Regions from separate parts of the Streptomyces sp. NPDC090119 genome, predicted to be linked through region 2. Evidence: riboswitches for the same ligand, from Rfam matches in the RefSeq annotation. Region 2 holds a riboswitch; each other region holds the start of a gene.
What was found. Region 2 has a riboswitch for cyclic di-AMP ahead of ACIPPM_RS26750 (transglycosylase family protein). Riboswitches for the same ligand answer to the same signal wherever they lie in the genome.
Positions count from the first base shown of each region.

Region 1: another riboswitch for cyclic di-AMP. It lies ahead of ACIPPM_RS24530 (M23 family metallopeptidase); the one in region 2 lies ahead of ACIPPM_RS26750 (transglycosylase family protein).
Region 3: another riboswitch for cyclic di-AMP. It lies ahead of ACIPPM_RS17260 (transglycosylase SLT domain-containing protein); the one in region 2 lies ahead of ACIPPM_RS26750 (transglycosylase family protein).

Region 1 is NZ_JBIVDK010000005.1:649,886-653,148, forward strand. Features, by position in the region: gene ACIPPM_RS24515 (SCO4225 family membrane protein) at 1-280, opposite strand, end outside; gene ACIPPM_RS24520 (dihydrofolate reductase family protein) at 437-1,570, shown strand; tRNA gene ACIPPM_RS24525 (tRNA-Met) at 1,636-1,709, shown strand; cyclic di-AMP (ydaO/yuaA leader) riboswitch at 1,970-2,138, shown strand; gene ACIPPM_RS24530 (M23 family metallopeptidase) at 2,148-3,173, shown strand; gene ACIPPM_RS24535 (aldo/keto reductase) at 3,243-3,263, shown strand, end outside.
Region 2 is NZ_JBIVDK010000006.1:455,557-458,819, forward strand. Features, by position in the region: gene ACIPPM_RS26740 (cytochrome P450) at 1-83, shown strand, start outside; gene ACIPPM_RS26745 (transglycosylase family protein) at 207-1,253, shown strand; cyclic di-AMP (ydaO/yuaA leader) riboswitch at 1,456-1,634, shown strand; gene ACIPPM_RS26750 (transglycosylase family protein) at 1,639-2,340, shown strand; gene eno (phosphopyruvate hydratase) at 2,646-3,263, shown strand, end outside.
Region 3 is NZ_JBIVDK010000003.1:962,900-966,162, forward strand. Features, by position in the region: gene ACIPPM_RS17255 (polyprenyl synthetase family protein) at 1-791, opposite strand, end outside; cyclic di-AMP (ydaO/yuaA leader) riboswitch at 1,340-1,575, shown strand; gene ACIPPM_RS17260 (transglycosylase SLT domain-containing protein) at 1,579-2,061, shown strand; gene ACIPPM_RS17265 (HAD family hydrolase) at 2,133-2,960, opposite strand; gene ACIPPM_RS17270 (NAD(P)-binding domain-containing protein) at 3,026-3,263, opposite strand, start outside.

The sequences.
Region 1 (3,263 bases), on a different contig from region 2:
CGGCCGCGTTCCCGAGGGCGCCCAGCAGGAGCAGCCCGACCCAGAACCCGGTGGCCAGCACCTCCACCACCAGGCCGCCCTCGGTGCCGGGACCGAAGGGGAACGCCATGCCCAGGAAGGAGAGCGGCGCGGTGAGCGTCATCGGGTCCAGTCCGAACTGGCCCTCGGGGAAGGCGAACATGGCCACGGCGGAGGCGGCGAGCACCGCGAGATAGCCCCGCGAGAGCCAGTTGCCGGTGGCGAGGGTGAAGAGGCGGCGGGGGCGGACGGCGTGCGGCATCGAGGTCTCCTTCTGTTCGGTGACCTCCACAGTGCGGCCGGGCCGCGCGCCCGGGGATGAGTAGCCGTACTCAACCGGCCTGGGCAGGGTGTACACCGGTACGGAGTACAAAGGGGCGCACGCCCGCAGAGCCAAGAGTCCGGAGAGAGCGCGTCGATGCCCTACCCCCATGTCCTGCTGTCCGCCGCCGTCTCGCTCGACGGGTACCTGGACGACACCGGCCCCGAGCGGCTGCTGCTGTCCAGCCCCGCCGATTTCGACCGGGTGGACGAGGTGCGGGCGTCGGTGGACGCGATCCTCGTGGGGGCCGGGACGATCCGGGCCGACAACCCCCGCCTCCTGGTCAACTCGCCCGAGCGGCGGGTCGCGCGCGTGGCCGGGGGGAAGGCGGAGTACCCGCTGAAGGTGACCGTGACCGGCTCCGGCGACCTCGACCCGGCCGCCAACTTCTGGCACACCGGCGGGGAGAAGGCCGTCTACACGACGGACGAGGGGGCGAAGCGCGCCGCGGGCCTCCTCGGGGACACCGCCGACGTCGTGCCGCTCGGCCCCGGCCTCGACTGGCGGGCGCTGCTGGCGCATCTGCACGACGTGCGCGGCGTACGGCGGCTGATGGTCGAGGGCGGCGGCACCGTGCACACCCAGCTCCTCCAGCAGGGCCTGGCCGACGAACTCCAGCTGGTCCTCGCCCCGCTCTTCGTCGGCGACCCGGCCGCCCCCCGCCTCTTCGGCCCCGGCGCCTACCAGGGCGGCCGACTGCGGCTGACCGACAGCCGCCGGATCGAGGACGTCGTCCTGATGCGCTACGAGCCCACCGCCCCCGGCACCGGCCCGCTGGACACCGCCGCCGACCGGCACTGGCTGCGCACCGCCTGCGAGCTGGCCGCGCTCTGCCCGCCGTCGGCCACGGCCTTCAGCGTCGGCGCGGTGGTCGTCGCGGCGGACGGCACCGAGCTGGCGCGCGGACACTCCCGTGAGGGCGGCGACCCGGTGGTCCACGCCGAGGAGGCGGCCCTCGCCAAGCTGGACCCCGCCGACCCACGGCTGCCCGGCGCCACCGTCTACAGCAGCCTGGAGCCCTGCGCCCACCGCGCCTCCCGGCCCGTACCGTGCGCCGGGCTGATCCTCGCGGCCGGGGTACGCCGGGTGGTCACCGCCTGGCGCGAGCCGGACACCTTCGTCACCGCGGCCGACGGCGCCGGAGTGCTCGGCGCCGGGGGCGTGGAGGTGGTGACCGTGCCCGAGTACGCCGCTCTCGCACAGTCGCCGAACGCTCACCTCGTGCTCTGAGGCCCACGTCACGGCAGCGTGTGTGCATCGGACCCCGCGGATGACGTATGCTTGAGACACAACGACGCGGGGTGGAGCAGCTCGGTAGCTCGCTGGGCTCATAACCCAGAGGTCGCAGGTTCAAATCCTGTCCCCGCTACTGAAGACTCAGGGCCGGAATCCAGTAAACGGATTCCGGCCCTGAGTGTTTTCCGGGACGGCTGGTGTTCGTGAGTCACCAGCAAAACTCCTGTGACTCCTGAAGCGTGGTCAACTCGCCCTGTTCGGGCCGTTCCTGACCGATACGCACCCCGCCAGATCGTCAAACGATCAAGCTGAACGGGCTTGGAATCCAGTGTGCGTGTCTATTAACGTTCGATAACGCAGTGCGGTCGTTACAGCCGTCAGCAGAGACGGCGCCGTGCGCACACGTCGAATCCCGCAAGGGAACCGGGGACCCACCATCATGGGGTGAATCGCGCCCCGATCCGCCGTGCACCACCCTCGGAGCACGTCGGGTTTACGCGCGTAGGAGACCTTCCTGCTCCGAACCCGTCAGCTAACCCGGTAGACGGAGGAGGGAAAGGAGTGCGCCCGCGTGGCGTCCAACCGGCCTGCCCCACAAGCCCCGTTCGCGCCGGACGCGAGTGAGCCCTTCGCCTATGGCGCCCCCCGTGCCGAGGACGGCGCGTGGGAGGAGTGGAACCCCACCGAGGAGTCCCTGCCAGCGGTACGCGGCCGTCACCGGGTGGCCAAGCAGCGCGGCGGCGGACTCGCCCGCAGCTCCACCGTCCTCGGCGTCGGCGTCATCGCCGCCGTCGGCGCGGGTGGCATGGCGAGCGCCAACACCGGCAAGCCGCCCGTGTCCATCGCCATGCCCGACCTGCCCTCCGTGGGCTCCCTGATCGACGGGCACCACGCGGAGGCGCCCGCCGCCTCCCTCGCCGGTGTCGCCACCGCCACGGCCACCGCCACCGACGACTCCACCGCCGACGCGGGCGAGGCGCTGCGCAGCCGGATCATGGCGCAGGCCGAGCGGCAGCAGAGCAAGGCCGACAGCCGGGCCACCGCGGCCGCCGTCGCCAAGGCCGACCAGCAGGCCGCCGAGGCCGCCGCCAAGGCCGCGAAGGAAGCCTCCGTGAAGGCCGCCGAGGCCAAGAAGAAGGCCGAGGCCGACGCGGAGAAGAAGGCCGAGGCGGCCCGACTGGCCACGCTGGCCAAGCAGTACACCCTGCCGACCTCCTCGTACACGATCACCTCGACCTTCGGGCAGGCCGGTTCGATGTGGTCCTCCGGGTACCACACCGGGCTCGACTTCGCCGCGCCCACCGGCACGCTGATCAAGGCGATCCACGGCGGCACCATCACCGAGGCCGGCTGGGCCGGGGCGTACGGCTACCGCACGATCCTCACCCTGGACGACGGCACCGAGCTCTGGTTCTGCCACCAGTCCTCGATCAGCGTCAGCGCCGGGCAGAAGGTCTCCACCGGCGAGGTCATCGGCCGCGTCGGCGCCACCGGCAACGTCACCGGGCCGCACCTCCACCTGGAGGTCCACCCCGACGGCCAGCCGACCGGCATCGACCCCGGCGCCTGGCTGCGCGGCAAGGGGCTCACTCCCTGAGCGGCACTCCCCCGAGCGAGTGACCCCGACCCGGAATGGACGGGGCCCGAGTGATCGTTGAGGAGAGACATGACTGCTTCTCCGCGCAAG
Region 2 (3,263 bases):
GTGGACTGCGCACGCTGCCGGTGGAGTTCACACCGGTTGGTCCCAGTCGTGAAAGCACACATGACGGACGTTCAACTATGTGATCTTCACGTGATCTGTGCGGCATGAACTTGTGACAAGTGAACGTCTGACGCTACGTTCACCCATCAGTGTGGCGCCGAGCATCAGTTGCCACGCCGTACCGCTGTCGCACGAAAGGCAACCGCATGCTCTCCGGGAACGGTAGGCACCGTCGACCCCGCCAGGCTCCGGCGCTCCTCGTCGCGGCCGGCGTGACCACGTCCGCCATCGCCATCCCGCTCCTCGGGGCGGCGAGCGCGAACGCGGCCGACGGCACCACCTGGGACAAGGTCGCCGAGTGCGAGAGCGGCGGCTCCTGGAGCGCCGACACCGGCAACGGCTACTACGGCGGTCTCCAGATGTCCCAGGACGACTGGGACAAGTACGGCGGCACGCAGTACGCGGCCAGCGCCGACCAGGCCAGCCGTTCGCAGCAGATCTCGGTCGCCGAGAAGATCCTCGCCGATCAGGGCACCACCCACTGGGCCACCTGCGCCCTGCTCGCCGGACTGACCTCCGACTCCGCCTCGGTGGACGTCGACACGGGCGTCAGCGAGTCCCCGTCCGCGGACCAGGGCGGCTCGGACAGCGGTGCCGGTCAGTCGAGCGAGGCTCCCGACGCGGGCGCTTCGTCCGATGGTTCGGATTCGTCCGGACTGGGTGATTCGTCCCCGTCGTCCGACTCCTCTGATTCCTCCGGCTCCTCCGACTCCTCCGCCAAGGAGACCGGCAAGCCGTCCGCGAGCGCCGACGAGACGGCCGGTTCCGGTCACTCCGGCAAGGACACCGACACCTCCCGCTCCGGCGGCTCCGCGCCCGCCGCCTCCGACGGCGGCTACCAGGGCGGCGGTTCGGCCTCCAGTGCCCCTGCCGCCAAGGAGTCGGACGACTCGTGGGAGACCGGCGGCTCCTGGAGCCTCGTCGACACCGGCGACCTCGGCGGCGGCCGTCACCGGGGCGACACCGCCGACGAGAGCGTGACGGAAGGTCAGCACGCGGCGGTCACGGGCCGCCACGCCACCACCTCCCCGAGCGGCTACACCGTCCGCGACGGTGACACGCTCGGCTCCATCGCCGACTCCCTTGATGTGCCGGGCGGCTGGGAGGCCCTGTACGCCGCGAACAAGCAGGCCATCGGCTCCGACCCGAACCATGTCGATCCGGGCCAGACCCTCAAGGTGCCGGGCGAATAGGGCGAACAGGCAGCGCATGGCGGCATTTGACGCCCCGCTATCCTCTTATATGTCCTATTTGGCGAAAGTGTGGGATGACTCTCAGAAGACCTGATCGTTTTTGAAATTCGCCGCGAGGCGTGTCTACGGTCGTGATCGCTCGTCACCACGAGCACCCGTGGCCGCAACGCCGAATCCTGCCAGCGGCCGTCGGGGACAATCGTCGCGTCAAGCGCCGTAGGCAGGAGCGGGGGACCCAAGGTAGGTGCCCGAACCGGTGATTGACGCCGGGACGGGCTTGGGGTGGAGCCACGCCTTCCGGAAGTACCAGGGAGGGGTGGCCGGGCAACTCAACCGGCCCGAACCCGACAGCTCACCTCGCAGGCGTCGGTGAGGGGATCGATCCATGCTGTTCTCCAGCAAGGGCAAGCACCGTCGCCCGTCCAAGACCGTCCGTGTCCTCGCGCTCGCCGGTGTCGCCGGTGCGGCCGTCGCGGGCCCGGTGATGGCTTCGGGCAGCGCGTCCGCCGCCACCGGCTCCGAGTGGGACGCCGTCGCCCAGTGCGAGTCGGGCGGCAACTGGTCCATCAACACCGGCAACGGGTACTACGGCGGTCTGCAGTTCTCCGCCTCCACGTGGGCCGCGTACGGCGGTACGCAGTACGCCGCCACCGCCGACAAGGCGAGCAAGGAACAGCAGATCACCGTCGCCGAGAAGGTGCTCTCCGCCCAGGGCAAGGGCGCCTGGCCGGTCTGCGGCACGGGCCTGTCCAGCACGCCGTACAGCGGCTCGGCGGCCCCGGCGCCCTCCACGGACACCAAGACGGAGGACAAGGCCGCGGCCGACACCTCCGACCGCACCTCCGACGACCAGGCCGCGTCCCGCTCCACCGAGCGCCCGGACGCGAGCAAGACCGTCACCACCCCGACCGGTGACAAGGTCAAGAAGGGCGATGGCGAGTACAAGGTGGTCAAGGGCGACACGCTCAGCTCCATCGCCACGAAGCACAAGGTCGACGGCGGCTGGAAGAAGCTGTACGACCTGAACAAGGACATCGTCGAGAAGGCCGACTTCATCTTCCCCGGCCAGATGCTGCACCTGAAGTAACCGCGACCCGCTCACGGGGCCGGCCCCCAGCCCGATCGGCCCCTGAGCTTCCGGTCCTTCCACGGACCCCCGCCCCGGCGTGCTTCCCCCGCGCGCCGGGGCGGTGCGCGTTCCGCCCCCGGCCCGCCTGTTGCCCAGAACCCTTTGTTCCGGGCGTGAACAATGGGTACCGTCTCCCTGCACCACCCCGTCCGCGAGGCGGTCGGTCGATGGCCGGCACCCCTGGGACGGTTAGGCTCTAGACGCAAGGCATGCCATCCGGCGCGCCCCGCACTCATCGCGTCACATCCACGAAGGAGATGCTCGTGCCGTCCATCGACGTCGTCGTAGCTCGGGAAATCCTGGACTCCCGAGGCAACCCCACGGTCGAGGTCGAGGTCGGCCTCGACGACGGCAGCACGGGTCGTGCCGCCGTCCCGTCCGGCGCCTCCACCGGTGCCTTCGAGGCCATCGAGCTGCGTGACGGTGACCCGAACCGCTACCAGGGCAAGGGTGTCGAGAAGGCCGTCCTCGCCGTCATCGAGCAGATCGGCCCGGAGCTGGTCGGCTACGACGCCACCGAGCAGCGCCTGATCGACCAGGCCATGTTCGACCTGGACGCCACCGACAACAAGGGCTCGCTCGGCGCCAACGCCATCCTCGGCGTCTCCCTCGCCGTCGCCCACGCCGCCTCCGAGGCCAGCGACCTGCCGCTGTTCCGCTACCTGGGCGGCCCCAACGCGCACCTGCTCCCGGTGCCGATGATGAACATCCTGAACGGCGGCTCGCACGCCGACTCCAACGTGGACATCCAGGAGTTCATGATCGCGCCGATCGGCGCGGAGTCCTTCTCCGAGGCCGTCCGCTGGGGCGCCGAGGTCTACCACACCCTCAAGAAGGTCCTGAAGAACAAGGGCCTCGCCACCGGCCTCGGCGACGAGGGC
Region 3 (3,263 bases), on a different contig from region 2:
TCGGCGGGGTCGCCGAGCCGGGCGGCGCGCTCGCGCAGCCGCAGCACGGGCAGCGTCGGGACGCCCTCGCGCAGGTCGGTGCCGGGGGTCTTGCCGGACTCGTCGGAGTCGGAGGCGATGTCCAGCACGTCGTCGGCGAGCTGGAAGGCGACACCGAGGCGCTCGCCGTACTGGGTGAGCACGTCGATGACGCTCTCGTCGGCGCCGGACATCATGGCGCCGAACCGGCAGGACACGGCGACCAAGGAGCCGGTCTTGCCGGAGAGCACGTCGAGGTAGTGCTCGACGGGGTCGCGGCCGTCCTGGGGACCCGCGGTCTCCAGTATCTGGCCGGTGACGAGGCGCTCGAAGGCGAGGGCCTGGACGCGGACGGCCTCGGGGCCGAGATCGGCGAGTATCTGCGTGGCGCGGGCGAAGAGGAAGTCACCGGTGAGCACCGCGACGGAGTTGCCCCAGCGGGTGTTGGCGCTGTCCACGCCGCGCCGCACGGCCGCCTCGTCCATGACGTCGTCGTGGTAGAGCGTGGCCAGGTGGGTCAGCTCGACGACGACGGCGGAGGGCACGATGCGCGGGGCGTGCCGGTCGCCGAACTGGGCGGACAGCAGCACGAGCAGCGGACGGAACCGCTTGCCCCCGGCCCGCACCAGATGCTGGGCGGAGCCGGTGATGAAGGGGACCTCGCTCTTGGTGGCCTCTAGCAGGCCCGCCTCGACAGCCGCCAGTCCGGCCTGGACATCGGCTTCCAGTGCCTGGTCCCGCACGCTCAGCCCGAACGGCCCGACGACGGTCACGAGGTTCTCCTGTCTGCTGGTGTCTGCTGGCGACTTCACGGCTTGTCGATAGGTCGCTGCCATCAGTCAAGTCAGCGTATCCGGTCCTCTTTGGATCACCGATCGCACCCACCGGTCCAGCTCACGAGGTATCGGTTTTCGTCCGTCATGTCCTGGATGGGCGGACAAGAGTCGATATGAGGGGAGTCGGTCGGACGATCCGGCACTCCGAGGTGCATGCCGGTCCAACGAACGGGAGTGCCCCAGAGGTTCCGCTCCCGGGGGACCGACACTCCCTAAAACCCACAGACGGCCCAAATCCACATAATCCCCCATGTCTGATTTTGCGTATTTTGCGATTCCGTGAGTTGGCTCACGCGGGCCACCCCCTCGCACCTACCCCCACGAACCCGCCTCTCACCCCCTTCTTACCGTGCCCGGTACGGAAGTTGGGGATTGGCGACCGCAAAGGATCAAGTGGGCCATTTGGGACAGATCAAGGTCAACTAGTACTTCGGGTGAATCCGGTACTTGTTCCGGACATGTGCGGTCGCATACGTTCCCGCCCTGTCAGGCGAACGCCGAATCCTGCCGCGCCTGACACACCCACTCACGAACTCATTCGTACGGCAGGAGCGGGGGACCCAGGTAAGCCGCCGGACCGGTGCGACCCATGTCGCGCCGGAACGGCTCGGGGTGAAGCCGAAATCGTCCCCGGTGTCCGACGGGCACCGGGGACGACGCGGCCGGGCACCTCCCCGCCCGAACCCGACAGCTCACCTCGCAGGCGACGGAGAGGAACTTCGACATGTCTGCTGTTGCTCAGCCGCGCCGTGCCCGCACCAAGCGCATCGTCCGCACGCTCGCCGTCACCGGTACCGGTGCCGCGATGTTCGCGCTCCCCCTCATCGGCGCCACCAGCGCCTCCGCCGCCCCGGCCGCCAAGCCCGCCGCCGCCTCCGCCGTGTACCCGAACAACCTCGACGGCTGGATCCGCCAGTCCCTGGCGATCATGGCCGAGAAGGGCATCCCGGGCACCTACAACGGCATCCACCGCAACGTGATGCGCGAGTCCTCGGGCAACCCGCTGGCCATCAACAACTGGGACATCAACGCCATCAAGGGCACCCCGTCCAAGGGCCTGCTCCAGGTGATCGACCCCACCTTCGCCACCTACCACGTGGCCGGCACCTCCTTCGACCCGTACAACCCGGTCGCCAACATCACCGCCGCCTGCAACTACGCGTTCCACCGCTACGGCTCGATCGACAACGTCAACGGCCCGTACTAGAAGGACCGGCCGCACGGCCTTCGCACCGCGCCCCCGTCGCACGCCTCGCGCGTACGGCGGGGGCCTCGGCGTCAGGGGGCGTAGAGCCGCTCCAGGACGACGGCCACCCCGTCGTCCTCGTTGGAGAGGGTGACCTCGTCGGCCACCGCCTTCAGCTCCGGGTGGGCGCCCGCCATGGCGACGCCGTGCGCCGCCCACTGGAACATCGGGATGTCGTTCGGCATGTCACCGAAGGCCACCGTGTCCCGGCGGGCGAGGCCCAGGTGCTCGGCGGCCAGCGCGAGACCGGTCGCCTTGGTGATCCCGCACGGCTGCAGCTCGACCGTGCCGGGGCCCGACATGGTGACCGTGGCCAGCGAGCCGACGACCGCGCGGGCCGTGGCCGCCAGTTCGTCGTCGGACAGGCCGGGGTGGCGCAGCAGCACCTTGCTGATCGGCGCGCGCCACAGCTCCGCGCGCCGCTCCACCCGTACGGCGGGCAGGGTCGGGTGCGGCATCCGGTAGCCGGGCTCGATCAGGGTGAGCCCGTCCACGCCGTCCTGGTCGACGGCCGCGTGCACCTGGCCCACCTCCGCCTCGATCTTGCCGAGCGCGGTCTCGGCCAGCTCCCGGTCGAGCTGGACCGACCACAGCAGGGTGCCGGTGGCGTCGTCGTAGACCTGGGCGCCCTGCGCGCACACCGCGAGCCCCGCACCGCCGAGCGCGGCCAGCAGGGGGCGTACGCGGGGCGCGGGACGGCCCGTGACCACCAGGTGCCGGGCACCGGCGCGGGCCGCCCCCGCGAGCGCGGCGAGCGACCTGGCGGAGACCGTGTCGTCGCCGCGCAGCAGCGTCCCGTCCAGGTCGGTGGCGATGAGCGCGGGACGGGAGAGCGGGGCGGGAAGGAGGGGTGCGGCCATGATCAGAGAATACGGACCGCGGGTCCCCCCGACTCACCCCGCGCGCACCGGAGTTGACGTCCCGCTCAGCTCCGCGCGCCGTGTGCCGCCGCCAGGTGCTTCGCCAGTCGCGGGGAGGCGAATTCCGTACCGCACACGAAGCGCATCACCGGCCCGTACGACGCCGCCGCGGGCAGTCCGGTGAAGTACAGGCCGGGCAGCGAGGAGACGTAGCCGGGGCCGAGGCGCGGGGCGCCCCGGGTGGCCGCGAGGCCGGTGCGCAGGCCGGGGCCGAGGAAGTCCAGCGCGCCCAGGTCGACCCGA